Regions from separate parts of the Bradyrhizobium sp. RDI18 genome, predicted to be linked through region 1. Evidence: riboswitches for the same ligand, from Rfam matches in the RefSeq annotation. Region 1 holds a riboswitch; each other region holds the start of a gene.
What was found. Region 1 has a riboswitch for cobalamin ahead of metE (5-methyltetrahydropteroyltriglutamate--homocysteine S-methyltransferase). Riboswitches for the same ligand answer to the same signal wherever they lie in the genome.

Region 1 (9,827 bases):
TCCCAATATCTGCAATGTCGGGACGGAGAGCCTTAACCACCCCGGAGAAACACTGGCCTTTTGCGTCATTTTTTGACCGGGAATCGCGTTAAGATGCGTTAAATAGTCCCGTGTGGTTCCCTTGGCATTGACCCGGGCGCCACCTAGATTGGGTGCAGTGGACCGGGGATTCTCGCCTCACTACCCAAGGAATATTCTAGGGTTACTACCAAGGACATAGGGCCGCGATCCGCGCGACCACGAAGGAAGATCAATGAACGCCAATCTGCGCAACTTCGCCCTCTGGGTCATCATTGTCTTGCTGCTGTTGGCATTGTTCACGCTTTTCCAGAATCCGGGTCAGCGCGCGTCTTCGCAGGACATCACGTTTTCGCAGTTGTTGAGCGAGGTCGATCAGAACCGCGTGCGCGACGTCGTGATCCAGGGGCCGGAAATCCACGGCACCTTTACCAACGGCTCCTCGTTCCAGACCTATGCGCCGAATGATCCGACGCTGGTGAAGCGTCTCTATGACGGCAAGGTCTCGATCACCGCCAAGCCGCCCGGCGACAACGTGCCGTGGTTCGTGTCGCTGCTCGTTTCCTGGCTGCCCTTCATCGCGCTGATCGGCGTCTGGATCTTCCTGTCCCGCCAGATGCAGGGCGGCGCCGGCAAGGCGATGGGCTTTGGCAAGTCGCGCGCCAAGATGCTGACGGAGGCCCATGGCCGCGTCACTTTCGAAGATGTCGCCGGTGTCGACGAAGCCAAGCAGGATCTGCAGGAGATCGTCGAATTCCTGCGCGACCCCGGCAAGTTTCAGCGCCTCGGCGGACGCATTCCGCGCGGCGTGCTGCTGGTCGGCCCTCCCGGAACTGGTAAGACCCTGATCGCGCGTGCGGTCGCGGGCGAAGCCAACGTGCCGTTCTTCACCATCTCGGGTTCGGACTTCGTCGAAATGTTCGTCGGCGTCGGCGCAAGCCGCGTCCGCGACATGTTCGAGCAGGCCAAGAAGAACGCGCCCTGCATCATCTTCATCGACGAAATCGATGCGGTCGGCCGTCATCGCGGCGCCGGTCTCGGCGGCGGCAATGACGAACGCGAACAGACGCTCAACCAGTTGCTGGTCGAGATGGACGGTTTTGAAGCCAATGAAGGCGTGATCCTGATCGCCGCGACCAACCGGCCCGACGTGCTGGATCCCGCGCTGCTGCGTCCGGGCCGTTTCGACCGCCAGGTGGTGGTGCCGAACCCGGACGTCGTCGGCCGCGAGCAGATCCTGAAAGTTCACGTCCGCAAGGTGCCGCTGGCGCCCGATATCAACCTCAAGACCATCGCACGCGGCACCCCGGGCTTCTCCGGCGCCGACCTGATGAACCTCGTCAACGAGGCGGCGCTGACGGCTGCCCGCCGCAACAAGCGGATGGTGACGCAGGCCGAGTTCGAAGAGGCCAAGGACAAGGTGATGATGGGTGCCGAGCGCAAGTCGCTCGTCATGACCGAGGAAGAGAAGCTCTTGACGGCCTATCACGAGGGCGGCCACGCCATCGTCGGCCTGAACGTCGTCGCGACCGATCCGATCCACAAGGCGACGATCATCCCGCGCGGCCGCGCGCTGGGCATGGTGATGCAGCTTCCCGAGCGCGACAAGTTGTCGATGTCGCTCGAGCAGATGACCTCGCGCCTCGCTATCATGATGGGCGGCCGCGTCGCGGAAGAACTGATCTTCGGCCGTGAGAAGGTCACCTCGGGCGCGGCCTCCGACATCGAGCAGGCGACACGACTGGCGCGCATGATGGTGACGCGCTGGGGCCTGTCGGAAGAGCTCGGCACCGTGTCCTACGGCGAAAACCAGGACGAGGTGTTTTTGGGCATGTCGGTGTCGCGCACGCAAAATGCCTCGGAAGCGACCGTCCAGAAGATCGACAAGGAGATCAAGCGGCTGGTTGAGGAAGGCTACAACGAGGCCACCCGAATCCTCACCGAGAAGCGCGACGATCTCGAGATGCTGGCCAAGGGCCTGCTCGAGTTCGAAACGCTCACGGGCGACGAGATCATCGATTTGTTGAAGGGCAAGAAGCCCAACCGCGAGTCGGTGCTCGAGCCGAGCACGCCGCGCACTTCCGCCGTGCCGCCCGCCGGCAAGCCGCGCCCGCGTCCCGATCCGGACCCGGGTCTGGAGCCGCAGCCCCAGGCGTAAGCGGCGCTTAATTCTGAACGACGAAAACGCGGCGGTGACGCCGCGTTTTTTTTGTGCTTGTTTCGAACCTTCATGGCGCCGCGGCCGGCGCCCCGAGGTGTACGGCCAGAATGTGTTCCGGCGTCTCGACCACTTCGACCTTTTGCCCATCGCCGCCGACAAAGGCGAGCACCGTGCGCTCGCCGTCGCGCCACATGCTGCCGACGAGGGCAATGTTGATGTGGGTAGATTGCCCCGTCTCAAATCGCGTGCATTCGATCCAGAAGCGCATGACGTCCTCCTTGAGTTGCCTTGATGAGAGACGGGGCGGGCAGGTTACGCCAGCGCCCGCAATTCGCGGGCCGCGGCCACCATGTTGGCGAGCGCGGGTCGGACCTCCTCCCATTTGCGGGTCTTCAGTCCGCAATCCGGGTTGATCCAGATCTGCGTGTCGGAGAGCCGCTGTCGCGCCAGCTTGAGCAGGCCGGTCATCTCGCCGATCTCGGGAACGCGCGGCGAATGGATGTCGTAGACGCCGGGGCCGATTTCGTTCGGATAGCGGTAATCCCTGAACGCATCGAGCAGCTCCATCTTCGAGCGCGAGGTCTCGATCGAGATCACGTCGGCGTCCATCGCGCCGATCGCGCCGATAATGTCGTTGAACTCCGAGTAGCACATGTGGGTGTGGATCTGCGTCTCGTCGCGCACGCCGGACGAACAGAGGCGGAAGGCGTCGACGGCCCAGTCGAGATAAACCTTCCATTCGGATTTGCGCAGCGGCAAGCCCTCCCGCAGCGCGGCCTCGTCGATCTGGATCATGCCGGCGCCGGCCGCTTCGAGATCGGTAACCTCGTCGCGGATCGCGAGCGCGATCTGCCGGCAGGCTTCGCTGCGCGCAATGTCGTCGCGGACGAACGACCAATTCAGAATGGTGACAGGGCCGGTGAGCATCGCCTTCATCGGCTTTTTCGTCAGCGACTGGGCATATTGCCACCACTCGACCGTCATCGGCTTTGGGCGCGAGACGTCGCCGAACAGCACAGGCGGGCGAACGTAGCGCGATCCATAGGATTGCACCCAGCCGTGCGCGGTGAAAGCGAAGCCTGCGAGCTGTTCGCCGAAATACTGCACCATGTCGTTGCGCTCGAACTCGCCATGCACGAGCACGTCGAGCCCGATATTTTCCTGCCAGCGCACGGTGCGGGCGGTCTGGTTCTGCAGATAGAGCTTATAGGCTTCGTCCGTCAGGGCGCCCCTGGCGTGCGCGGAGCGGGCGTTCCTGACGTCGGCGGTTTGCGGGAACGAGCCGATGGTGGTGGTCGGGAACGCCGGCAGGTTGAAGCGCTCGCGCTGAACGGTGGCGCGTTCAGCGAAGATGCTGGAGCGGAAGCGCATCGGTTCATTGATGCCGGCAACGCGTGCCGCTACCTTCGCGTCGTGAATGCGCGGCGAGGTCTTGCGGGAGGTCGCCGCCTGGTTCGAGGCTTTCAGCGTGGCTTCGACTGCTCTGCGGCCATCGGCGAGTGCCGTTCCGAGCGTGGCCAGTTCCTCGAGCTTCTGCACCGAAAACGCGAGCCAGCCCTTGATTTCGGGATCGAGCCCGGTCTCCAGCGCCAGATCGATCGGGACGTGCAGTAGCGAGCAGGAGGGGGCGATCTGCACACGGTGCTTGCCGAGTTTGGCGATTGCGGGCTCGAGCTGGTCGAGAAGCCGGCTCAAATCCGCGCGCCAGATGTTACGGCCATCGATGATTCCGAGCGATAGCACGAGGTCATCAGGAAATCCGGCGAGGTCGTCGATCTGCTCCGGCGCGCGCACGAGGTCGAGATGCAGGCCGGCGACGGGCAGGGATAGCGCGGTGTCGCGGTTGGCGCCGAGACCGCCGAAATAGGTCGTCAGCATGATCTTGAGCTGCGGCACTGCGCTCGCGATCTCCGCATAGGCATAATGCAACGCCTGCTGGGCGACAATATCAAGATCGAGCACGAGACACGGCTCGTCGATCTGTACCCATTCCGCGCCCCGGTAGGCAAGTTCGCGCAGCACCTCGATGTAAACCGGCAGCAAGCGATCAAGCAGGGACAGCGGATTGAAGCCGGCATCCTTGCTCTTGGCGAGTTTGAGAAACGTGACCGGGCCGACCAGCACGGGGCGGGTTTGATAGCCCAGCGCCTTGGCTTCCTCGTATTCCTCGATCGGCTTGCGCGAGGCGAGGATGAATTTCTGATCCTTCGTCAGTTCGGGCACCATGTAGTGGTAGTTGGTGTCGAACCATTTTGTCATTTCCAGCGCCGGCACGCCGTGCGCATCGTCATGCCCGTGACTGGCATGGCCGCAATTCGCCTCATGCGGCTTGCCTTGCGTGCCGCGGGCCATCGCGAAGTAAGTCGCAAGCGAGACCGGCCCGCCGCTCCAGCGATAGATTTCCGGGATCGCGCCGACCATCACTGATGTGTCGAGAACCTGGTCGTAGAACGAGAAATCGTTCGACGGAATCACCGTGACGCCGAGCTTTTTCTGGCGCGCCCAGTTTGCGGCGCGAAGCCCGATGCCGGTTTCGATCAGCGCCTTCTCGTCGGTTGCGCCCGACCAGAAACTCTCCAGCGCGAATTTCAACTCACGGCGCGGACCGATGCGCGGCGTGCCGAGGGAGGCAACGCGAAGTGAAGAAGTGGAGATGGTGGAAGTAGACGTAGCTTTGGAAGAAGACATTGGCTTAACCCCAAAAGTTGGGGGCAAAGGCCGAAGTGACACGTCTGGATTTTCGCGAACGGCAGAGCGCGCGCGGAAAATCGCAACCGCACCACCGGGACACCCCGCCCGAGGACGTGTATGTTGTCGAGGCAGGTCTCCTGGCTCGCGGGTCAATGCTGCTGTCCGGCCTTCCCGAAACCTTGCGAGGTCTCAGTGACTTTGTTGGACAGCGGCTCGCCGCTTACAGTTGCGGGGGCAGCTCCGGCTTTGGCTTTTCGGCCGCACCGGCTTCCCTCTTAGCTTCGGAAGAACGTCTCCCGAAGAACCACGACTGGTCCACTTATCGGCAACGCGGCAGGCGCGTCAACTCGGCGACATTCACCGGCGCCTTGTCATTGTTGTTCACAGCCGCGGGGTTCCGTCGCCGAAATTCTTGCACATCGCCCGCGCGCCCCATTGACAGCCGCATCCGAATAACACCAGATATAGCCGTCACGGTCCGCCATGGCCCAACACATGGTGGCTAAGAGGGAAGCCGGTGTATCGCGCGAAAGCCGCGAAAATCCGGCGCTGCCCCCGCAACTGTAAGCAGTGAGTTGTTTCCGAATCTGACGTCACTGATGCGGCATCGCATCGGGAAGACACGGGGACAACAGCGACCTGCGAGCCAGGAGACCTGCCGCGACGCCGAAAAAACGTCCACGGGCGGGGTGTCCCGGCGGCGCTTGCAGATTCATGCCCGCGTTTTCGCGTGGGCTAAAGCTGTAGCGTCCTCTGACATCCGGCCCCAACACAACTACGGGGTCTCTTGATGTCACTCTCTCTCGATCGCGAAGCCAACGCCGCTCCATTCATTCGTCTGCGCCCCGAATCGCTTGTCGCCTCGGAAGCGCAGCCGCCGATGCAGGTGATTCGCCGCAACGGCACGGTTTCGAAATTCGACGCGAGCAAGATTTCGGTCGCGATGACCAAGGCGTTTCTCGCGGTCGAGGGGCATGGCGCGGCGGCCTCCCGCCGGGTGCATGAAATCGTCGAGCAACTGACCGCCGAAGTCGTCGGCGCGCTGTCGCGCCGGATGAGCGAGGGCCGCACCTTTCATATCGAGGACGTGCAGGACCAGGTTGAACTTGCCTTGATGCGCAGCGAGCACCACAAGGTCGCGCGCGCTTATGTGCTCTATCGCGAGGAACGCACGCGCCAGCGTGCCGGACAGGACGTGAAGGCCACCCGGCCATCGGGGAAGCCCTCGTTACGCGTCACGCTGGCCAGTGGCGCGCAGGTCCCGCTCGATATCGCGCGGCTGACGCTGATCATCGAAGAAGCCTGCGCCGGTCTCGAGGGCGTCGGCGCCACGGCGGTGCTCGCGGAGACGCAGCGCAATCTCTATGACGGCATCAGCGAGGACGAACTGGCGCTGGCGTCGGTGATGGCCGCGCGCACGCTGGTGGAGCAGGAGCCGAACTACGCCTATGTCAGCGCGCGGCTCTTGCTCGACAAGCTGCGCACCGAAGTGCTGTCGTTCGTGCATGATACGCCGACCAGCGCGTCGCAGGCCGAGATGGCCGAGCGCTACGGCGAGTGCTTTCCAGCCTACATCAAGGCCGGCATCAAGGCCGAGCTGCTCGATCCCGATCTGGCGCGCTTCGATCTAAAAAAGCTTGCCGCGGCGCTGAAGCCGGAGCGCGACCTGGCATTCCAGTTTCTGGGTCTGCAGACGCTGTACGACCGCTATTTCCTGCATGTGCGCGGCAACCGTATCGAGCTGCCGCAGGCGTTCTTCATGCGCGTCGCGATGGGGCTGGCGATCCGCGAGATCGACCGCGAGGCGCGCGCGATCGAGTTCTACGATCTCCTATCGTCGTTCGACTTCATGGCCTCGACCCCGACGCTGTTCAATTCCGGCACGCTGCGGCCGCAATTGTCGTCCTGCTTCCTCACCACCATCGCGGACGATCTCGACGGCATCTTCAAGTCGGTCAAGGACAATGCACTGCTCGCAAAATACTCCGGCGGGCTCGGCAACGACTGGACCCGCGTGCGTGGGCTCGGCGCGCACATCAAGGGCACCAATGGTGAAAGCCAGGGCGTGGTGCCGTTTCTAAAGGTGGCCAATGACACCGCGATCGCCGTCAACCAGGGCGGCAAGCGGAAAGGCGCGGTCTGCGCCTATCTCGAAACCTGGCACATCGACATCGAGGAATTTCTGGACCTGCGCAAGAACACCGGCGACGATCGCCGCCGCACCCATGACATGAACACCGCGAACTGGGTGCCCGACCTCTTCATGCAGCGCGTCGAGGCCGACGGCGAATGGACTCTGTTCTCGCCGGACGAGACGCCGGACCTGCATGACCTCTACGGCAACGCATTCGCCGAACGTTACGCAGCTTACGAAGCAAAGGCGGCGCGGGGCGAGATCCGCGTGTTCAAGCAGATCCGCGCCACGGATCTCTGGCGCAGGATGCTGACCATGCTGTTCGAGACCGGACATCCCTGGATCACGTTCAAGGATCCCTGCAATCTGCGCTCGCCGCAGCGCCATGCCGGCGTGATTCATTCCTCGAACCTCTGCACCGAGATCACGCTTAACACCTCCGACGACGAGACCGCCGTCTGCAATCTCGGCTCGATCAATCTGCTCAATCACGTGCGGGAAGGCCGGCTGGACGAGGCGCGGCTGCAACGCAGTGTGACGACGGCAATGCGGATGCTCGACAACGTCATCGACATCAATTTCTACACCATCCCCGAAGCGCGCCGTTCGAACCTGCGGCACCGCCCGGTCGGTCTCGGGCTGATGGGATTCCAGGACGCGCTGCAGGCGATGCGGATCGCGATGGCTTCCGATGCGGCGGTGACGTTCGCCGATACCAGCATGGAGATGATTTCCTATTACGCTATTTCGGCCTCCGTCGATCTGGCGGCCGAGCGCGGGCGATACCCATCGTTTGACGGCTCGCTGTGGAGCCGCGGCATCTTGCCGATCGATTCGATCGAACTGCTGGCGGAAGCCCGCGGCAGTCTCGCGATGGACCGCGGCATGACGCTCGACTGGGATAGCTTGCGCGAGCGCGTCAAGGCGACCGGCATGCGCAATTCCAACGTGATGGCGATCGCGCCGACCGCCACGATTTCCAACATCTGCGGCGTCGCGCAGTCGATCGAGCCCGCCTACCAGAACCTCTACGTCAAGTCCAACATGTCCGGCGACTTCACCGTGGTGAACGAATTCCTGGTGCGCGACCTCAAGGCGCGCGGGCTGTGGGACGAGGTGATGGTCAACGACCTCAAATATTTCGATGGCAGCTTGGGGGCATCGATCGCATTCCCGGCGACCTCAAGGCGCTCTATGCCACCGCATTCGAGATCGACAGCGCCTGGCTGATCGAGGCAGCGTCGCGGCGGCAGAAATGGATCGACCAGTCGCAGTCGCTCAACCTCTATATCGCCAACCCTAGCGGCAAGAAGCTCGATGCGCTCTATCGGCTGGCGTGGGCGCGCGGGTTGAAGACAACCTATTACCTGCGCTCGCGCAGCGCGACGCATGTCGAAAAGTCCACGCTCCGGGGGACCGACGGCAAGCTCAATAGCGTCGCGTCCGCGGCGATGATGGCGCCAGCCCCGATCATCGTCGCGCCGGCCGCCACCGCGCCGGATTTAACCGGTGCGGTGGCGTGCTCGATCGATAATCCCGAATGCGAAGCCTGCCAGTAAGCAGCAAGAACAAAAGGAAATCACAATGCTCGACTGGTCCGAACCATCCGCATCCCCGCGTCAGACGCCGCCGTCCGTCGTGGTGCAATCCGTTATTCAGGCCGAACAAACCGGCCTCGGCATGATAGATCGTCGCGGCGGACGCGTATCCGTCGACGACAAGCGGATGATCAACTGCCGCGCCGACGTCAATCAATTGCTGCCGCTGAAGTACAAATGGGCCTGGGAGAAATATCTCGCCGGTTGCAACAATCACTGGATGCCTACCGAAGTTTCCATGCAGGCCGACATCGCGCTGTGGAAATCGCGCGATGGGCTGACGGAAGACGAGCGCCGCGCCATCAAGCGCAACCTCGGTTTCTTCGCGGCCTCCGAAAGCCTGGTCGCCAATAACATCGTGCTGGCGATCTACCGCCATCTGACCAATCCGGAGTGCCGGCAATATCTGCTGCGGCAATCGTTCGAGGAGGCGGTGCACACCCACACCTTCCAATACATCGTCGAAAGCTTAGGATTGGACGAGGGCGAGCTGTTCAACATGTATCGCGAGGTGCCGTCGATTACCGACAAGGCAGCCTGGGCGCTGAAGCACACGCAGCATCTCGACGATCCCGATTTCAAGACCGGGACGCCGCAAGCCGACCAGGCGTTCCTGCGCGATCTCGTCGCCTTCTACGTCATATTCGAAGGTATGTGGTTCTATACGGGCTTCGCGCAGATCCTCTCGCTCGGCCGCCGCAACAAGATGGTCGGCATCGCCGAGCAGTACCAGTACATCCTGCGCGATGAGTCCATTCACCTGAATTTCGGCATCGATGTCATCAACCAGATCAAGATCGAAAACCCGCATCTATGGACCAAGGCGTTCCAGGACGAAGTCCGCGCCATGGTGCGCGAGGCGGCCGAGCTGGAAGCGGCCTACGGGCGCGACACCATGCCGCGCGGTTTTCTCGGGTTGAATGCGGCGCTGTGCGAGAGCTACATGCACTTCATTGCCAACCGCCGCTGCGCGCAGCTCGGGCTGCAGCGGGTGTTCGACGAGACCGAGAATCCGTTTCCGTGGATGTCGGAAGCGATGGACCTGAAGAAGGAGAAGAATTTCTTCGAGACGCGGGTGATCGAGTACCAGAACGGCGGTGCGCTGAGTTGGGAGTAGGGGAAGCCATACTGTCTCAACACGTCGTCCCTGCGAACCCGGGGATCAGGCCGGCCACATCGCGCGACAAGACGTCAGGTCATCAACCGCTACTTGATGAATGCCGCC
Region 2 (9,827 bases), on a different contig from region 1:
GAAGAGTGAAAATCATGTGCTTCGCGCCGCGGCGACGGAATACTTGCGCCTCGGCGTCGGTTTCCGGACATATGCGTCTTCAACCGGACACGCCGAACACGACACCACGGAGCATCGAATGACGATGGTCGTCTCTCGACGAGCTCAGTTGCCCCTTTCGGCGGCCGACCGGGAAGTCAGCCAGGGGGAGCGATGCTGCTGCACATCGCACCAGCTTATGGTTATTCTCGCTGTTGGCCTGATCATATCAGCCAGTGGTATAGGTTGTCGGCGATTTAGCCGTTAAGCTTGCAAAGCATGTCTCTGCGCGGGACAACTTGCCGCCCGCGACGACGCGCAGGAGATCCCCCGGCGACCGTTCGAGACGTTCGGGAGCTCAGTTAGCTCGATGCCCGACGCATCCGCAGGCCGGCCGATGTCGATTCCAGAACAGGGGCCGATGGCAATCAGCGCGAGCGCCCATCGCCGTCGCATTAACAAGGCACGAGCGCGGTCATGAAAACCCGGCCTGACGCGAGGCAACAACGCGCCTTCCTTGCACGGCGGCGGCGCCGGGAGGTGTTGAGATACGCATTTTGCTCCGGCTGTGATATCAGTCCTTGGTCGCGGTAAACCGTCCGCGGGCGAATGTTCAAGATGTTTCTCGCATTGATAAGCATCTCGGAGATATGGGAATGGAAGGGGAAGCCTTTCTTTGGTTGGTCCGGCATGCGGTCGTCGATTCTATCGAAGGAACGATCTCCCCTTCGGGCGCTCCGGCCGATCTCAGCGATCGGGCGCATTTGGAAGCCGTGCGAAGGCGCTTGCCACGGGTCGCCGCAAGCTATGCGAGTCCGTCTCAACGAACTCTCGATACCGCGCGCGCATTCGAGCTTGATCCAATCCTGGTGCCTGAGTTTCGGGAGCAGGACTTCGGGGATTGGACCGGCCGACGTCACGACGATCTCGCCGCTCTCGGAGAAGAAGGGTACGCCGAGTTCTGGAAGGATCCCGCTCGTTCAAGCCCACCCGGCGGCGAGAGCTTCGAAGATCAAATTGCGAGGGTTCGGGATGGACTACGTAAAATAGCTGCTGGTCCAGCAACGCTCGTCGTGCATTCCGGCACTATTCGCGCCGCGCTCTGCGTAGCCCTCGACATCGCACCGCAAGCAGCGTTGCGCTTTGTTATCGATCCGCTGTCGATCCCCCGAATTGATCGGCTACGGAACAATTGGCGGATTGTGTCGGTCAATCAGAATGTCGCGTTATGAGCGATTCGGAACGCTGGCTTGCGCGAAGGTCGCCATGCCATTGTGCAGAGCGCATGCAAGCCGCAGGATCGGCAATGCAAGCGCGGCGCCCGATCCCTCCCCTAACCTGAGGTCCAGATTGAACAACGGCTGCACATTCAGGGCCTCAAGAACCAGGCGGTGCCCCTGCTCGGCCGATTGATGCGAGGATAAGAGAAAGGGTCGACACGACGGATTAAGATGCACCGCCGTCAATGCCGCGACGGACACGATGAAACCGTCGATCATGATAGGGAGGCGACGCTGTGTGGCGGCGATGATCGCGCCCGTAATCGCAGCAGTTTCGAGACCGCCTACCGCGCACAGGATCCGCTCGGCAGAAGTTCCTGGTCTTGTAAGGTCATGACGAGCCAGCGATGCATCAATCAGGTGCGCCTTGCGCGCACGGGTGTCTGCATCGATCCCGGTGCCATTGCCGGCCACCTGCTCGGCGCCCATGCCAAGCAGGGCGGCGGCGACTGCCGCAGAAGTCGTGGTGTTGCCGATCCCCATGTCACCAAGGATCAGAAGATCTGGCTCTGCTGAGGCCGCCCGCGCGACGGCGCGCTTGCCGCAGTCGAAGGCGAAGGCGACCTCCCCCAACTCGAGCGCCGCTTCCTTGCTGAAATCCCGGCTGCCCCGGCGCGGCTTGTCTGTCGCGACTCCCGGGATTGGCTGTTCGGCGAGCGTGCCGGCATCGACGATCTCCAGAATTGAGCCCAGCTCGCGCGCGAGAACCGAAATTGCTGCACCGCCTGACGCGAAATTCGACATCATCGCGCTCGTAACTTCCTGAGGATAGGCCGATACTCCCTGCGCGACGATGCCGTGATCCCCTGCAAAGACGATGATCGGCACGCGCTCGGCTCGAGGCCGGTCGGTTTGTTGCAGACCGGCGAGCTCGATCGCGAGCTGCTCGAGGCGACCCAGCGCACCGGTCGGCTTGGTGAGCTCGGCCTGACGGGCCAGGGCGGCATCGCGATGGACGGTCGAAACGCCCGGGCACTCCTGGTAGACCCACTCGGGTAGCATGTGGTCCTGCCCTTGGTGATGGTTCAAGATGCCAGCGGCCTTCGCACGAGTGCTACGACACGCGCTTGAGGATGTAGCTATCCATGATCCAGCCGTGCCTGGCGCGTGCTTCCTGTCGTGCGGCGACGATGCCTGGCCCCACTTCTGCAAGCGCACCTGACATGGTGATCTGCTCGGGCATCCCGAGATAGGCGCCCCACCAGATATGTAGTCCGTTCGGGTCGAGCGACTGGAACGCGGCAACGCCATCGAGCATGATGACCACGGTGTCGGTGCCTGACGGCCAACCGACCTCGCGCAGCCGCCGTCCGGTGGTGACGAGAAAGAGCTCCCCGATGTCGTTCAGCGGCAGTGCATGCGCGGCGCAAAGCGTCTGGATCGACGTGACGCCTGGCACGACCTCGATCATTGGCAACGGATCAAGCCTTCGTGCGATCCGCAGGCTCGAGTCGTATAGCGAAGGATCGCCCCAGATCAGCAGGGCAACGCGCCCGTCATGACCGAGATACGCCGCAATTGCCCGGGACCAGGTCACGGCGACGGCGTCGTGCCATTCCTCCACTCCCTTGCGGTAGTGCTCCTGCGCGGTGCCGCGAACGGGCAGGTCGAACTCAGCAACGCGCGTGCGGCTGTTCGTCAAGGCTTGCGCACAAATCAGCCGGCGCAGGTCGGCGAGATCGGACTTCGCGGCACCTTTGCGCGGAATCAGCACCAGGTCAGCCGCATTGATCGCGCGGATCGCAGCAAGCGTGAGCTGCTCGGGATCGCCGCAGCCAATGCCTATCAGGGAGAGTGTCAGCATCACGTTATGAGTGGGGGCGGCCGCGACTTGCGACCGCCCTTACGCCATCTTCAGGCGGCGTTGTGAAGGCGATAGGTAACAAGACCGTCGGCCATCACATCTCGCAGTGATTTCGCCAGTGCCAGCACGGCCAGATCGGCCAGCGGCTCAAATACTACGACGAGCGCGTAGGAAGCGGCGAAAGACGCGATGGAGGCGAGGTTCTCGGCCGCAAAGCCCGCACCATACAGCGCCCAGAAGGCGACCCACGCCACGATGCCGGATTGATAGGCGGTCGAAAGCGCAAGCGCCTGGCGATACTGCAGGTCAACATAGGCGGTGCTGCGAGGAATGATCCACCCGGCCAGCGCCTGGATCGCAAACAAAGGCACCAGCAGCGTGGTCACGTTGATACCATATTGCGGCAAGTCGGTCGGTACGAAGAACAGCCCCTGCAGCAGAAGACCAAGCGCCAGCCCGAATGCGGCTGGCGCTGCGCCGAACAGGAGAAACAGCGTCGAGCCGAGAATGAAATGCACCTCCGAGACCCCGATCCGGAAATGCGGCAGCAGTTCGAAGAAAGAGAAGACCAGGACCGTTGTTGCGACGGTGCGCACCGCGAATGAAACAAACCCTGCTCGCGCACGGTTTCGACCGTGAGCTTGAGAGCGCAGCCGGCGGCAACGGCACCGGTCGCGTAACTCAGCACGAGCTTGGCGCCCGTAACGATACCTGGTTCGATATGCATGACTTACGTCCCTTCTGCCGTCACACGACGGCGCTGGTGTTAAAAACTGCAGGGCCGGTCTTCTGGCTCGCGGTTCAAAACGGGCCCCGGCATTCCCAAGCTGACGGCCCAGTGGCGGATTGGAGCCCCTCACCGCCTTACAGGCGCGGGGGGGGGGCGGCCGGGGCTTTGGGCGCCGCATTCAGGTCCGCCCTTGCCCGGTTCCCGATTATGCTCCGGCGCTTTGCGCCGCTTCGAGCACCATGCCTGATCTGTGTGCTCCTTCCGACGAGGAGACGTCAAGGGGCTCGCGAGATCGGGCGACGGCCTCATCATAGAGTCTCTCCCGCCAGCGCGCCGAAAAGAATGACCGCCGCCGTTGCGGCGCTGGCTTGCGCGAGCTGCTCTGCAAGCTTTGCAATCGTGGTGCGGACAATCCGCTCCTGGGCGCGGCCCAGAGACTCCGCAAATAGCGCCGGGGTGTCGGGAGCCATGCCGTGCTCGATCAGCTTTGCCGCGAGCGCCGGGAATGTGCGCTTGCCCATATAGACCACGGTCGTCGATTCCGGATCGGCCAGTGCCGCCCAATTGAGATTCGCGGGCAACCGCCCGGTGACATCTGGGCCGGTCACGAACTGGACGCGGCGCGAGGTGTGCCGGCGGGTGAGTGGAATGCCGCGCGCTGCCGCAACGCAGGCCGACGTGACGCCTGGAATGATCTCGTAGTCAATGCCCGCAGTTTGCAGCGCCTCAATTTCTTCTTCAAGCCGGCCGACGATGCCGGCGTCTCCCGATTTCAAACGAACAACGCGGGCGCCTGCGGCGGCGTAGTCGATGAGCAGCCGGTTGACGTGCTCCTGTTTGGCTGAGGGCCGGCCCACACGCTTGCCAACCGCTACCAGATTGGCCCCGGCTCGGGCGTAATCGAGGATCGCGCCCGAGGCAAAGTCGTCATACAGCACGACATCAGCGGCGCGCAGACGCGCTGCCGCCTTGAGCGTCAGGAGCTCGGGATCGCCTGGGCCGGCCGAGACAAAGGAAACAAAGCCGCTCACCTGTCCTCCGCAATGAGGTGGAAGAACGTGCCGGTGGCGTAGCCGCGCCGCGAGCCCGTCTCCGCAACGACCGCGCCAGTCGCGTCGCGTACGATAGCCAAAGCTGTATCGGGCTGCGAGACGATCGTGGAGTAATGGAATTCATGGCCGCGCAGTAGCGCGCCGGCCTGATATCCGGGCATCGGCAGAGCAAGTTCCGCAAGCCGATAGCCCAGATGCATGCGACGTTGGGCAAAACTCGTATGCAGGCCGAGCAGTCCCGTCATCTCATGGTGTGTGCCGTGGGCGTCAGTTAAAGCGGTGCCAAGCAGCATGTAGCCGCCACACTCGCCATGCACCGGCCGTGTCTCGGCAAAGGATTTTAGCGCACGGCGACATCGGCGATTTGCCGCGAGTTGGCCGGCGTGCAATTCCGGATAGCCGCCGGGCAGCCAGCAGACGTCGGCACTGTCATCAGGACCCTCGTCGGCGAGCGGCGAGAAGGTCGTGATCTCGGCTCCGGCGGCACGCCAGGCCTCCAGCATGTGCGGATAGACGAACGAGAATGCGCCGTCGCGCGCCAGAGCGATGCGTTGCCCGGGTGGCTTTACGCTTGGGCCGTACGCGGCGCATGGCGCCGTCCAGGCGCATGCCGCCGATTGCAGCACTGCATCGAGATCGACATGCTCAGCGACGAAGCGGGCGGCTTCCGCGATCAGGCCGTCGACCTCGCCCTGCTCCTCAGCCTGTACCAGGCCAAGATGCCGCTTCGGCAAAGTGATCGCGGCGTGGCGGGGCAACGTCCCGAACACCAGAATGCCGGCGCCTGCCATGGCACGGCGCACCAGGTCCTCGTGCCGCGTGCTGGCGACGCGGTTGAGAACGACGCCGGCAAGACGCACGCCCGCGCGGAAATCGCGCAGTCCCGCAGCCACCGCTGCAGCGGTTTGCGCCTGTCCGGAAGGATCGATCACAAGCAGGACCGGCCAGCCCATCATCTCGGCAATATCGGCGGTGGCGCCGGTGCCCGAGACGCCCCGCGCGGCAACGCCATCGAACAGGCCCATCGAACCTTCGGCCAGAACGAGATCCGCATCCGCACCGCGCGCGGCGAGCACTTCGATCGCCTCACGCCGCATGGCCCAGCTGTCGATATTGACGGAGGCGCGTCCCGTAGCGGCGGTATGAAAGGCCGGATCGATGTAGTCCGGCCCGCTCTTGAAGCACTGGACCTTCAGCCCGCGATCGCGATAGGCGCGGGCCAGCGCCAGCGTCAGCGTCGTCTTGCCGACACCGGATGCCGGCGCGGAGATGACGAGGCTCCGCGCCATCACGACGCCTCCGGAAAACGCGGCGTCGTGCCGACAGGCCGGTAGCGACGGTCATAATCGGTGGCGTACAGACGACTTTCGCCAAACTCCTCCGTTCCCAAGGTACAGCCGACCAGGATGAGGGCAGTGCGTTCGAGCTCGGTACCAACCGCAGCGTCCAAGGTACCGAGCGTGGCGCGGATGATGCGCTGGTCGGGCCAGCTCGCGCGCCAGACGATCGCCACCGGGCAGTCCAGACCATAATGAGGCGCGAGTTCGGCGACCACCTTGGCGAGCATATGCACCGAGAGATGGATGGCGAGCACCGCACCGGTGGCGGCGAAGGCGGCGAGTTTTTCGCCCTCAGGCATCGCGCTCGCCCTGCCCGGCGTTCGCGTCAGCACCACGGACTGCGCAAGACCCGGCAGCGTGAGCTCGACTTCGAGCGCCGCCGCCGCTGCGGAAAAGGCCGGCACGCCGGGGGTGATTGTATAGGGAATGTAAAGCGCACGCAGGCGGCGCAATTGCTCGCCCATCGCCGACCAGATCGAAAGGTCGCCGGAATGAAGCCGTGCGACATCCTTGCCTTCCGCGTGCGCGGCAACGATCTCGGCGATGATCTCATCGAGCGATAGCCGTGCGGTATTGACGATCCGCGCACCTTGCTGGCAATGCGCAAGAACGCCCTCGGGCACGAGCGAGCCAGCATATAGGCAGACCGGACAGGCGGCAATCAGATCACGGCCGCGCAAGGTCAGCAGATCGGCGGCCCCCGGCCCTGCGCCAATGAAGTGCACCGTCATTCGCCATCTCCTTCCGCGATCGCTGCGGTGGCCGTCCGATCGTGCGAAACCATCCGTGTCGAAATAAGGCGCGCATGTCGGCCGGCCGCTACAAGCGCGGCGGCTTCCGCGACGGATCCCGCGCCGAGCTTCGCCTTGATGAATTCAGACTGTGTCGGCGTAATGATGCCAGCCAGGGCCTTGGCCGGCACGGCCTTGATCGGCACGTTGAGCTCACGCGCCAGCAATTTGAGCGCCGCCGCTTCTGCCTTCTCGCTGACGGTTGCGACAGCCGCGATTCCGTCGGGACCACCTGCGGCGACAAGCGCTTCGCGCAGCGAAGCAACATTCACGTCACGCCTGAATCCCAGACCCGCGACCTTCACTTCACCGCACTCCATTGCACGACCGGCCGCGCCGCCTCCCAGGACCGGTAGCGGCCGAGGCTACCTGCCTGCGCGATTTCGACCCGCATCAGTTCGCCGCCGCAACGCTGCTGCAGGTCCGACAGCAACGCCTCCGTCTCCAACGTGACGGCGTGCGCAACGATCCGCGTTCCCGCCTGCATGCGGGACCACACGCCATCGAACATCGCGGCATCAAGCCCTCCGCCGACGAACACCGCCTGTGGTGTCTCGATGCCCGACAGAATGCCGGGGGCCGTTCCCTCGATGACGGTGATCCGATGCGCCAAGCCGAAGGCGGCGGCATTGCTGCGGATATTCGCCGCGCGATCGCCTCGTGCTTCGATGGCCGTCGCCACGCCTCCGCACAAGGCCCACTCCACGGAGATCGAGCCGGAGCCCGCACCGATGTCCCACAATCGCTCGCCGGGCTTGGGTGCCAGCACCGAAAGCGCAAGAGCGCGCATCGGACGCTTGGTAATCTGGCCGTCATGCACGAACAGCGAATCCGGGAGGCCAGAACTGCGTGACAGCCCGTCCGATCCGCCGGCCTCCAACGCAATGGCTGCCAGACCGGCGCTATGGTCGGTGACGTAGCTGTCAGCGCGATGTTGCGTGATGGTCTCGCGTGGGCCGCCAACCGCGGTGAGAGTCCATAACCGCGACTCCCCCAGCCGCGCGCTGTCAGCCATTCGGCCAGATCGCCGGCCGCCTTGCCGTCGCGCACCAGACAAATGATGCGCGCGCGGCGCGCCAGATGCGGAACCAGCCGTTCAAACGGTGCAGCATGAAGGCCGAGACAGCTCACGGATTCCAGCCGCCAGCCAAGCCGTGCTGCCGCCAGCGAGAATGTTGACGGTGCGGAATGGACGATCCATTCGCCGGCAAGCAATTTCTCCGCGAGACTTGCGCCGACGCCGTGCCAGAACGGATCGCCCGAGGCGAGCACCGCCGTCGGCCGGCCGCGGCAGGCCAGCACGCAGTCCGCATCGAACGGCACCGGCCAGGGACGGCCGCGGTCGGCAATGCCTGCCAGCGCGAGATGCCGTTCGCCGCCAAAAACCGTTTCGGCTTCTGCAAGGGCTTTTCGACTTGCTTCGGAGAGGCCTGCAAGGCCATCTTCGCCGATGCCGATAATTGTCAGCCAGGGATTACCCATGATGCGCGCCCTCATCCTGGGCGGAACGAGCGATGCCAATGTGCTCGCGGACGCCGCGGCGCGTGCGGGGCTCAACGCGGTCTATTCCTACGGGGGACGCACCCGCGCCCCTGCAAACCAGCCGCTGCCGACCCGCATCGGCGGCTTCGGCGGCGCGAGCGGCCTTGCCGAATACCTTCGTCGAGAACGAATTACGCATGTCATTGACGCGACCCATCCCTTCGCGGCCGAGATGAGCCGCAACGCGGTTGCGGCGTGTGCGACGAGTGGAGCCCAGCTGATCGCGCTCGAGCGCGCGCCCTGGGCGAAAGCGCACGATGAAAGCTGGATCGAGGTCGCGGACATCAGCTCCGCTGTCGCGGTGTTGCCAGACGAGCACGCGCAGGTGTTTCTTGCGATCGGCCGGCAGCATATCGCCCCCTTCGGCGCCAAGCCGCAGCACGCCTACACTTTGAGGTTTGTCGATCCTCCCGCTGGACCGCTGCCGTTGCCAGACGCCGACGTCATCGTGTCGCGCGGACCATTCACCCTCGCCGGCGAATTGGAGATGATGCGCTCGCGCGGCATCGAATGGATCGTTGCCCGCAATTCCGGGGGAACGGGCGCGCGTGCCAAGATCGACGCCGCGCGCGAACTCGGCCTTCCAGTTGTCATGCTCTCGCGGCCGCAACTGCCGGACAGGCCGCGGGCGGAAAGCGTGGCCGAGGTCATGGAATGGCTCGGTCATCGGGCATGCCTCGGAGCATAGACCCAGCGACCGACGCGACGGGTCGCCGAATTACCGACGATGACGAGGGTTCGCATGTCGGCCATCTCCGATCGCGCCTCGTGCAGCGTGACCGTTCGAATTCGCTCTTTGGGCGTGCTGACAGCGTGCGCGAAGATCACGAGGCGTTCACCGCAGCCTGCCTCACGCAGAATCTCGAGCGCGCGTCCAAAACCCTCGGGCCGGCTCGCCGAACGCGGATTGTACATCGCGATCGCGAAGTCGGCTTCGGCGGCAAGTCGCAGGCGTTTCTCGATCGTCGGCCACGGCTTCAGATTGTCGGAGAGGTTCATGGCGCAAAAATCGTGACCGAGAGGCGCGCCGGCGCGGGCAGCGGCCGCCAGCATCGCCGTCACGCCAGGAAGGACCCGGATGGGAAGCCCCTGCCATTGCGGCGATGCTTCAAGCGCTTCGAACACGGCTGAAGCCATCGCGAACACGCCGGGATCGCCGGAGGAGACCACAATGACGTGGCGTCCTTCCGATGCCAGCCGCAGGGCGACGGCCGCACGCTGCAACTCCATGCGATTGTCGGATGGATGCATCGTAAGCCCGTCACGGGCC
Region 3 (9,827 bases), 460 kb from region 1:
CCGCCGGGCGTGACGCTGAAAGGCGTTGAAGGCAATCCGGGCATTGCGGGACAGGCATGACGGGCTTTTCGACCATCCTTCGCGCGATATCAGCGGCGCTTCTGATCGCAACCGCCGCGCCCGAGGCCCGCGCACAGCAGGCACCGCTGCAGGACAAGCCGTTCGCCGAGCACAAAATCGTGCTGCAACTCTCCGACAACGATCCGCGCAAGCAGGGCCTCGTGCTCAGCGTCGCCAGCAACCTGATGAAGCATTACGACCCTGACAAGGTGGCGATCGAGGTCGTCGCGTTCGGCCCCGGCATCGACCTGCTGCGCCCGGAAAACCCCAACCGCAAGATGGTCGAGAGCCTGGTCGCGCAAGGCGCGCGCTTCGACGTCTGTCTCAACACCGTCGATACGCTCGAACGCGAGCACGGCAAACGGCCGGAATTCATCGCCGCGGCCACGCCGGTGCAGGTCGGCGTCGCGCAGATCCTGTTTCTGACGGAGAACGGGTATACGTTAGTGCGGCCGTGAATTCATTGCGAGCGAGCCGTAATTTCATCGCGCCCTCAGGCGTGGTAGAGTTGATGGAACTGCAGGAGCGGGCTGGAGCTACATCCGGCCCTGATCCAACCTGAGTTAACGCGGACGTGTAGCCATGATCTTTCGTCAACTCTTCGACAGCGTGTCCGGCACCTACAGTTATCTGCTGGCGAGCCGCGCCGGCGGCGAGGCGTTGATCCTCGATCCCGTGCTGGAAAAGGCCGATCGCTACTGCCAGCTTCTGCGCGAGCTCGATCTGCGGCTGGTGAAGGCGGTCGACACCCATCTGCACGCCGACCACGTCACCGGCCTCGGCGAATTGCGCGACCGCACCCAGTGCATCACCATCATGGGCGAGCAGAGCAAGGCCGACGTGGTCTCGATGCGGGTGTCCGAAGGCGATAAGGTGACGATCGAGGGGTTGTGCCTGGATGTCATGTACACGCCCGGCCACACCGACGATTCCTATAGCTATTTGATGGGCGACCGCGTCTTCACCGGCGACACGCTGTTGATCCGCGGCACCGGCCGCACCGATTTCCAGAACGGCTCTTCCCGGGCGCAATATGAATCGATCTTCAACCGGCTTCTGAAACTGCCGGACGAGACGCTGGTATTCCCCGCCCATGACTACAAGGGCGACACGGTTTCCACCATCGGCGAGGAGCGCCGCTATAATCCACGGCTGCAGGTACGCAACGTCGACGAATACATTGAGCTGATGGCGAACCTGAAGCTGCCGAACCCCAAGATGATGGACGTCGCGGTGCCCGCCAACATGCATGTCGGCCTGCATCAGGAGGAGCTTGCCAAGCAGGGACTCGCGCTCTGCGCGCGCGACGCGATTGCGAGCCTTGGCCGGCCCGACATCCTGCTGGTGGATTTGCGCGAGACCAGCGAGCGCGCCAAGCATGGCACGATCTCGGGCGCGCTGCATGCGCCCTACCCCGGCATCGCCGAGAGCCTCAAGCCTGGCGGCATGCTGCGCGAAGTCGCCGCCGCCACCGGCCGCCGGGTCGTGTTCTTCTGCGCCTTCGGCGAACGTTCGGCGATGGCGGTGGCCGCGGCCAAGAATGCGGGGCTGGCCAACACCGCCCATATCGAAGGCGGGCTGGACGCGTGGAAGAAGGTAGGTGGGCCGGTGGTTCAGGGATAACCTTTATGCGTGCCGTCGTCCCTGCGAACGCAGGGACCCATACGCCGCGGCGCCAATGATGAAGGCGGCGGCTGACGCCTTGCTTGAATTGCAACGTCCTGTGGTTATGGGTCCCTGCGTTCGTAGGGACGACGCAGTATTTGCGGATTCACTCTCCCACCCGCTTCAACTCCGCCGTCAGCGCATCCAGCGCGTCGGCCAGCATCACGCCGCCGCATTCCGTCAGCCGCTCCGGAATCACGATGCGCCGCTCCGGCGGGTAGAAGCGCTCCAGCGCCGGATGGACCAGAAACGCCTGGCCGTCGTCTCGCGCATAATCGCCGGCTTGCGAAACCACGATGAAGTCGGGCCTCAAGGACACGATCGCCTCCAGCGAGGCGAATCCGCCGAAGCTAAAGCCGAGATCGCCGGCGGCGCTGCGCAGCCCGACTTCGCCCAGCAGCGAACCGAGAAAGCTGTCGCTACCCGCCACCCAGCCGCGCCGCGACAGCGGCAGCACGCGATAATGCCGCTCGGCGGCGGCACGGCGGGCGCGCGCCAGCGCGGCGTCGAGCCGCGCGATTTGGGCGGCCGCGCGATCGGGGTGCCCGGTCATGTCGCCGACCTCGCGGATCTGCGCGCGGGCTTCGTCGAGGTTTCGCGGCACGGCGAGCTCGGCAAGATGAAGACCCTTCGCCTTCAACAGCTCCCGCGTCGAGCGCTTGTCAAACGCGCTGGCCATGACCAGATCCGGCTTGAGCAAGAGCACGTCCTCGGCCGCGCCTGACAATACCGGATAGCGGCTGATGTCGCCCGCCGGTGATTGCCAGCCGTCGCGCGCGAAGCGGCTGAGGCCCAAAATCTGCTCGGGGTCGGCCAACGTCAGCAGCAACTGATCGCTGCAGACATTCATCGACACCATACGCGGTGGGCTGGCCGCGAATACTGCGCCGCCTGACATCGCCAACGCGGCGATCGCGACAAGAAAGCCGGACCGTCGCATCAGATATCCGCCCAGGGCACGATGACCGCCTCGCGCTGATATTCCGCGCGGTAGGCGCTGATCCGAAACACGTCCGCCATCACCCGCTCCGATAGCCCCTCGCTCGGCGTGCCCCACGACACTAGATTGCCTTCCTTCAGCACCAGCACATGGTCGGCAAACCGCGCAGCAAGCCCGAGATCGTGCGTCACCACGATGACCAGCACGCCCTTGTCCGCGGTCGCGCGCAAATTCTTCATGACGTCGATCTGGTGCCGCGGATCGAGCGAGGCGGTCGGCTCGTCGGCCAGAATGATCGGTGCCTCCACCGCCAGCGCGCGCGCCAACGCCACGCGGCTGCGCTCGCCGCCGGACAACTCGGTGACGCGGCGATCGCTGAACTCCATCACGTCGACCGCCTGCATCGCGCGCAGCACGGCCTCGGCGTCCTTCGGCGACAGCCGCGCCGGATCGGTTGCGCCATGCGGGTAGCGGCCGAGCGCCACGATATCGCGCGCCGGCAGCGGCCAATGCACGAGATGCCCCTGCGGCAGATAACCGAAGCGTTTGGCGCGCTCGCGAAGCGGCAGCGAGGCCAGCGCATCGCCGCCGACAGTGATCTCGCCTTCGGAGGGGATTAGCCCGGCCAGCGCTCGCAACAACGTCGTCTTGCCGGCGCCGTTCGGGCCGACCAGCGCCACCAGGTGTCCCGCCGACAGCGCCAGCGAAACGTCCTTCAGCACGACGCGGCCGGCGAGCCGCACGCCTATCCCCCTTGCGGTCAGCAGCGCCGTTTTGCTCATGCGACCCCTCCGCCGAGCGCGCGGCGTTCGCGCATGATGAGATAGAGGAAGAACGGCACGCCGATGATCGAGGTCAGCACACCGACCTTGATGTCCGACGTCGAGGGAATGATGCGCACCGCGATGTCCGCCGCCAGCAGCAGCGCCGAGCCCGCGAGTGCGCTCGGCACCAGCAGCCGCCCGGGGTCGTGGCCGATCAGGGGCCGCATCAGATGCGGCGCGACCAGGCCGATGAAACCGATGGTGCCGGTGACGGCGACCGCGCCGCCGACACCGAGCGCGACGCCTGAAATCACGAACAGCCGCAGGCGGCCCACATCGACGCCAAGGCTCTGCGCGGTTTCCTCGCCCAGGCTCAGCGCGCGAAAGGCATGGCGCTGGCTGAACAGCATGATCGCACCGGCAATGATGAACGGAAACGCCAGCATGACATGCTGAAAGCTGCGGTCCTCCAGCGAGCCGAGCAGCCAGAACGCGATCTCCAGCACCAGGAAGGGATTTCTGGAGAGGTTCATCACCAGCGCGGTGGCGGCGCCTGCAAAGCTCGATATAGCAAGACCGGACAGGATCAGGATCAACAGCCCGGCGTTGCGGCCGGCGATCGCAAGAAGCACGAACACCGAAGCGAACGCCGCGACGATCGCCGCTACCGGGAGCGCATAGGAGCGCACGTCGGCCAGCCCGAGCGCAATCACCAGCACCGCGCCGAACGCGGCCGATTGCGGCGCGCCGAACAGCGAGGGCGAGGCCAGCGGATTGCGGAGCAAACCCTGCAGCGACGCGCCCGATAGCCCGAGAATGGCGCCGATCGCCAGCGCCAGCAGCGTGCGCGGCAGGCGGATTTCCCGCACGATCACCTGCGACACTTCGCTGCCGCCACCGAACAGCGCTTCCGCCACCGCAAGCGGCGACAACCGCACCGGACCGATGCCGAGCGAGATCAGCATCAAGAGCACAACGAGGGCGGCAAGCGCTGCCGTCGCGCCGATCCGCCGGCGCGCGGCTTCCTCGTTGGTCAGGGTTACGGCCTCAACACTCATCGATCGTCCTAAAGCAGGTTTACCCGCCCCGGTACAGGCGGCGGGCAGGCCTGCTCATGCGGCAAAAATAGCGCACTCGTCCAGTGAGGATCGCCGGACGCCCCGGGGCGCATTGACTCGGACTTTGACAAACTTCTACCATAGTTCCCGACGGTTCCCGTTTTGGGGATCAAAAGGGAATGCGGTGCGGGGAAATCCCCAATTCCGCGGCTGCCCCCGCAACTGTAAGCGGCGAATCCTTCGTCATGAGCCACTGGGCATCTCGGTCCTGGGAAGGCGACGATGGGTAGCGACCCGCGAGCCAGGAGACCTGCCGTCAGCCGTGGTCACACGCGAAGATGTCGGTCGGGGAGTACAGACATTAGCTTCACCTGAGCTGCTGAAAGCACATGGTGAGACTTGGTTCGCTGTGACGTGCCACTGACGTCATACCGAGGTCCAAGTCATGTCTTTCACCAACACAGCCACGCGGCGGCGCCGCCTTTGGCTCGCCAGCAGCTTCCTGATACCCATCGCATCGTTCGGTATTTCCGGCGCAGAAGCGCAGCAGGCGCCGTCCGAGCCATTGCCGCCGATTGAGATTACTTCACCCACCGACCCGAACCGGACCCGCGCAAAACCGACCTACGATGAAGGATCGACGTCGCGCCGCGTCGTACCGGCGGCTGCACCGTCGACCGGCAGGCGGCCCGCATCCGGGATAGGCTCGGATGTCTCATCGCAAAGCGCCCCGCAAGGCGCGGGCGCAGGCGGCGGCCGGCAGTTCTCCGGCATCGTCGGCACTGCGTCGACCGTTATTACTGCCGAAGAGATCGCGCATTCGCCGGCGCAAACGCTGCAGGAAATCATCGCGCAAACGCCCGGCGTCCAGCTCACCAGCTTGTTTGGTGGCGTCAACGGCGCCAAGACCTCCGTCGACCTCCGCGGCTTCGGCGCGTTCGCGACTTCAAATACCCTGGTGCTCATCAACGGCCGAAGGCTCAACGACATCGACATGGCCGGCGTCGATTTTTCGACCATCCCGCGCGATTCGATCGAGCGCATTGAAATCACCCGCGGCAATAGCGGCGCGGTACTGTATGGCGACAACGCGGTCGGCGGTGTCATCAACATCGTACTGAAGAACGGCGTCGGCGGCCCACCAGTCGCGATTCGCAGCGAAGCCGGCGTCGGTTCGTTCAATCAACGACTTGCGGATCTCTCGGCCACGACCAATTACGGGCCGTGGTCGACGTCATTCTATGGCAACGCCATCAAGTCCGACGGCTATCGCGAAAACAACGCGCTCGATCAGCGCAACGGGGTCGGCAATCTCAACTACACCACGCCCGACCTCAAGGCGTTCCTGACGGTGACCGGCGACGACCAAAAGCTCGGATTCCCCGGCGGTCGCTTGGTCGATCCCTCGATCGGCGTCAACGAACTGGTCACGAACCGACGGGGCGCCGCTACGCCGTTCGATTACGGCAACCAGCAGGGCGCCAGCGCCACCGCCGGTTTCACCAAAACCCTTTGGAACGGCGCCGAGCTCATCGTCGACGGTGGAGTACGGAAGAAGGATACGCAAAGCGGGTTCTTCGGTGCGGTACCATTTGCGTCGCCATTTCCGAGCTTCTCCTCCACCTACAACGACGCATCGTTGCTGACCTGGTCGATCACGCCGAGATTGAGCGTCAAGAACGCGATCTTCGGGATGCCCTCACAGATCCTTACAGGCATCGACTATTACGATGCGACGTTCAATCAGGAACGCGGGGCGTTCAAAGGCGTTGCACCAATCCACACCTACGATCTGGCGCAGCAGACACTGGCTGGCTATTGGCAGCAAACATTAGGCCTGTTGCCGACGACGGATTTCTCCTATGGCGCCCGCGTGCAGAACACCCGCCTGGGCGCGCGGGACCGCTTCGATGGAACGGCTCCATTTGCGTTCGGTACCGAGGCGCTTCCGCTCGACAGCGACGAGACGCAATACGCCTTGCATGTTGGGCTCGAGCACCGGCTCAACAACACATTCTCGTTGTTTGGCCGTGCTGCGCGCGCGTTCCGTACTCCGACTGTCGATGAACGGGTCTCCAGCGGACCTTTCTTCGTTCCGGGGACCTTTCAGTTGAAAACCCAGACCTCGCACGACATCGAGGGCGGATTCCGCATCAAGTCCGGCGGCTTCCAGATGCAATCGAGCATCTACAACATGGACCTCGAGAACGAGATCCATTTCATCCCGGCGCTGTTCTTCAACGTTAACCTCGATCCGACCCGCCGCTATGGCTCCGAGACCAGCGCTTCGTTGCGCGTCAGCGACACCGTGCTGCTGCGGGGCGGCGTGGCGTACACCCGCGCCGTGTTTCGCGAAGGGCCGTTCGCCGGTAACGACGTCCCGCTGGTGTCACGCTACACCGCGAGCGGCGGCGTGACCTGGAACATCTGGCAGAACTATTTGGTGTTCGACGCCACCGTGCGGGCCTGGAGCGAGCGCTTCATGGACAACGACCAGGCCAACACCCAGCGACGTATTCCGGCGGACGCCACCGTCGATTTGAAGCTAAGCGGCGCCTACGATCGCTTCTTCTGGTCGGTGGGCGTGAACAATCTGTTCAATGCGCTGTACTACGACTACGCGATCGCGAGCTCGTTCACGCCGGGCCGTTTCTCGGCCTATCCGCTGCCCGGCCGCACCTTCATGGTAAAGGCCGGCGCGACGTTCTGACCGATATAGCCGGTTCGGTTTGCTGCCGGACCGGCTCGACCTGCCGAGTTCCCGCAACCTTCATATCAAGGCAGATTCTGTCAGAAACTGCGCCATTTTCGACCGAAAATAACATCCTCTGCGCGCCGATCCGTGGTAAATGGGCCACAGACCGCTCGACGATATCAGTCGTGATGTCAGAGGTATGACATGGATGATGAGCCGAAGAGCGCCGCCGAGCTGAAAGAAATGAGGCTCAACCGCAAGCGCGCCCAGGAAGTCGACGGCATCAAGGCGATGGCCGAGATCGCGGCTGCCGATGTTGCGATCCGCCAGCGAACCGAGAAGCTGCGCGCGCTGCGCCTGGCAAAGGAAGCGGCCGACCGTGCAAATCCGCCGGAATCGAAGGTCAAGGGCAAGACCAAAGCCAGGATTGCGAAAAGAGGCTGACCTGAAATGACGAAAGAGGATCGCGATCGCGCCCAGGCGCGCTTCGACAAGGCCGCCAAGGCAGTTCAGGACGCAAAGTCCGGCAAGGCCGAACGCGATGCAGCGGCGAAAGCCGTGCTCGACAATATGGCGAAGCTGAAGGCGTTGCGGCTCGCGCGCGAAGCAGCCGAGCCGCAACGTGCGCCCGCCGCAAAGGCCGCAAAGAAGGCGCGCAGCAGCACAAAGCGGCCCGACGAAAAGCCGGTGGCCCTGTCCGAGTGGCTGGCGAGCCAGCAGAACGGCGGACGGCGAACCTGAGATCGGCCGATCGAACTCGAAGATCCGGCGTTACGCCGGCCCCGGCCAATCGATCATCGATCGCGTCTTGTTCTCGGCATCGTAAACCTGCACCTGAAGCATCTGGAAGCGGTTCTTCAACGCCATGCCCGCTTCCTCAGCCGCCTCCACCGTATCGTGATGCGACTTGAAGTGGCCATCCACGACCAGCGAATAACCGGCGGTCGGAGCCTTGTCGGCGCGGAGGATCTTGCGCTGTTGCGGTTCATCGAGCGCAATGCGGGGCTTCTTCATACTGGCTCCATGTGATGCCCTTCGAGCTGAAGCCGCAAAAAGGGCGGGAAGAATCGTTTGACCGGCGCTAGGATACCTTCCGGGCGCGATTAGATTGAGGTCATGCCGTTACCCTGAGTCGGCATGCAGCGCAAACGCCGATTGATCCGGCGAGAAGCATCACTTTGGTGAAATCACATGGGCGGAACAGGCAGGAAGAACAGCGAGCCTCCGAACGAGCCTCCGAAACAGGGCGATGCCAAACCGAAGAAGCCACCGCGCCCGCCGGTTGAGGAGGAGGAGGACCACGAGGACGGCGACATCGCTACGCCGAAGCGGGACCGTTATGGCCCCGACGATGAGCCGTTGTAGCCTCATAAAAGCTGTCATCGCCCGGTCAAGCCGGGCGATGACGAGTTGTGTTGGTAGAATCCTTCGCTTTCAATCACCCGAATACTCGCTGCATCGAGCAGATGCGCGCCAAAGCCACCGAGCGCTAGTTTGATCGCCAGCTTCGGCGAAGCCAGCAGCACGGGTGCCGTCATCGCCAGCGGCACGGCGCTGATCCAGTCCGATTGCACCGGTGTGAGTTCTTCGCTGCTGCCGGCATAAGGCCCGCGCGCCGCAGCGAGATGCAAACATTCCCTGAGAATGTCGGGCCGCGTTCCGCCGCGCGCCGCACATCCGAGCAGCGCCTGCATCGCCAGGTGCGTGAGCACGCCCTCGCGGCTTGCGAGCAATGGCGCCGGCGTCTCGCCCAGCGAGATCAGAAGCAAAAGTCCGACGAGATCGACGCCGGAGCGATAGGCATTCATCGGCTCGACCAGCCGCGGATTGCAATCGATCAGCAATGGCGCGGTATCGACGTCCGGCATGATGTAATCGACCGACAGCGCACCCTGCCAATCGAGCGCCCGGCCGATCTGTTCGAGATAAGCGCGAACGACCGGCCGGCTTACGCTCTGCTTGATCGCCTCGCCGCCGCCAATGCCGGCGGCGATCTGCCGATAGGCATGAAAGCCGAGCATCCGGCCACGGCAGAATACCGATTGCGCCTTCTCGGTGGTGCCTGCGACGAGGTCTTGCACCAGCACCTCACCGGCGAATGCATCGCCGCCGCCGAGATCGTGCAGCGCGCGCATCAGATCGTCCGCGCTGCGCACGAACCAGATGCCGCGGCTGGCGGTGCCAACTGAAGTCTTCACGACGGCCGGAAAGCGAACCGCCTCGCGCACCCCTTGCGCGGATTGCACGATGCGCGTCGGCGGCTGCGGCAATCCCAACCGATCGAGCAGCCGGCTGAAGCCGGCCTTGCTATGCGCCTCGCGATAGCTCTCGAAAGCCGGCAGCGCAATCCCGGCGCGACCTTCGATGCGTTGCGCGACCCGCGCAAACAAAAATCCCTGCTCATGCGTCGGCAGCAGCACGTCGAATTTTCCGCCGGCCAGTCGCCGCTCGACGAAGGCCAGGTAGCCGGCGGGATCGTCCCGCAGTCCAGGGCAGCGGTGAAATTTGCGGACGAAGCGCGAGAACCGCGACAGGCACCAGGGTGAAGGATCGCAGACCTCGACGTGATGGCCTGAAAGACCGAGAATCGTAATGGCCTCCCGGGCCGAGGTCGAGGAACCTTCGGAGACCAGTACCCGGAGCGG

Region 2: it holds a riboswitch for cobalamin, as region 1 does, so the genes downstream of both, ACFXS9_RS04170 (energy-coupling factor ABC transporter permease) here and metE (5-methyltetrahydropteroyltriglutamate--homocysteine S-methyltransferase) in region 1, are expected to answer to the same signal.
Region 3: it holds a riboswitch for cobalamin, as region 1 does, so the genes downstream of both, ACFXS9_RS36215 (TonB-dependent receptor) here and metE (5-methyltetrahydropteroyltriglutamate--homocysteine S-methyltransferase) in region 1, are expected to answer to the same signal.

What each region holds. Positions count from the first base shown of each region.
Region 1 covers NZ_JBICRN010000008.1:6,087,034-6,096,860, forward strand. The annotation lists gene tilS (tRNA lysidine(34) synthetase TilS) at 1-92, shown strand, start outside; gene ftsH (ATP-dependent zinc metalloprotease FtsH) at 254-2,176, shown strand; gene ACFXS9_RS38420 (hypothetical protein) at 2,247-2,447, opposite strand; gene metE (5-methyltetrahydropteroyltriglutamate--homocysteine S-methyltransferase) at 2,492-4,867, opposite strand; cobalamin riboswitch at 4,980-5,194, opposite strand; cobalamin riboswitch at 5,328-5,548, shown strand; partial or broken gene ACFXS9_RS38430 (ribonucleoside-diphosphate reductase subunit alpha) at 5,661-8,563, shown strand; gene ACFXS9_RS38435 (ribonucleotide-diphosphate reductase subunit beta) at 8,589-9,719, shown strand; gene ACFXS9_RS38440 (sialate O-acetylesterase) at 9,809-9,827, opposite strand, start outside.
Region 2 covers NZ_JBICRN010000006.1:667,671-677,497, forward strand. The annotation lists gene ACFXS9_RS04155 (histidine phosphatase family protein) at 675-1,250, shown strand; gene cobT (nicotinate-nucleotide--dimethylbenzimidazole phosphoribosyltransferase) at 1,245-2,300, opposite strand; gene cobF (precorrin-6A synthase (deacetylating)) at 2,353-3,102, opposite strand; partial or broken gene ACFXS9_RS04170 (energy-coupling factor ABC transporter permease) at 3,153-3,829, opposite strand; cobalamin riboswitch at 3,864-4,089, opposite strand; gene cobA (uroporphyrinogen-III C-methyltransferase) at 4,141-4,863, opposite strand; gene ACFXS9_RS04180 (cobyrinate a,c-diamide synthase) at 4,860-6,173, opposite strand; gene cobM (precorrin-4 C(11)-methyltransferase) at 6,173-6,955, opposite strand; gene ACFXS9_RS04190 (cobalamin biosynthesis protein) at 6,952-7,320, opposite strand; partial or broken gene cbiE (precorrin-6y C5,15-methyltransferase (decarboxylating) subunit CbiE) at 7,317-8,497, opposite strand; gene ACFXS9_RS04200 (cobalt-precorrin-6A reductase) at 8,496-9,245, shown strand; gene cobJ (precorrin-3B C(17)-methyltransferase) at 9,221-9,827, opposite strand, start outside.
Region 3 covers NZ_JBICRN010000008.1:5,622,277-5,632,103, reverse strand. The annotation lists partial or broken gene soxB (thiosulfohydrolase SoxB) at 1-60, shown strand, start outside; gene ACFXS9_RS36240 (hypothetical protein) at 57-518, shown strand; gene ACFXS9_RS36235 (MBL fold metallo-hydrolase) at 643-1,683, shown strand; gene ACFXS9_RS36230 (ABC transporter substrate-binding protein) at 1,832-2,665, opposite strand; gene ACFXS9_RS36225 (ABC transporter ATP-binding protein) at 2,665-3,447, opposite strand; gene ACFXS9_RS36220 (FecCD family ABC transporter permease) at 3,444-4,487, opposite strand; cobalamin riboswitch at 4,622-4,820, shown strand; gene ACFXS9_RS36215 (TonB-dependent receptor) at 4,933-7,197, shown strand; gene ACFXS9_RS36210 (transcriptional regulator) at 7,387-7,626, shown strand; gene ACFXS9_RS36205 (hypothetical protein) at 7,633-7,923, shown strand; gene ACFXS9_RS36200 (hypothetical protein) at 7,954-8,196, opposite strand; gene ACFXS9_RS36195 (hypothetical protein) at 8,374-8,547, shown strand; gene ACFXS9_RS36190 (hypothetical protein) at 8,562-9,827, opposite strand, start outside.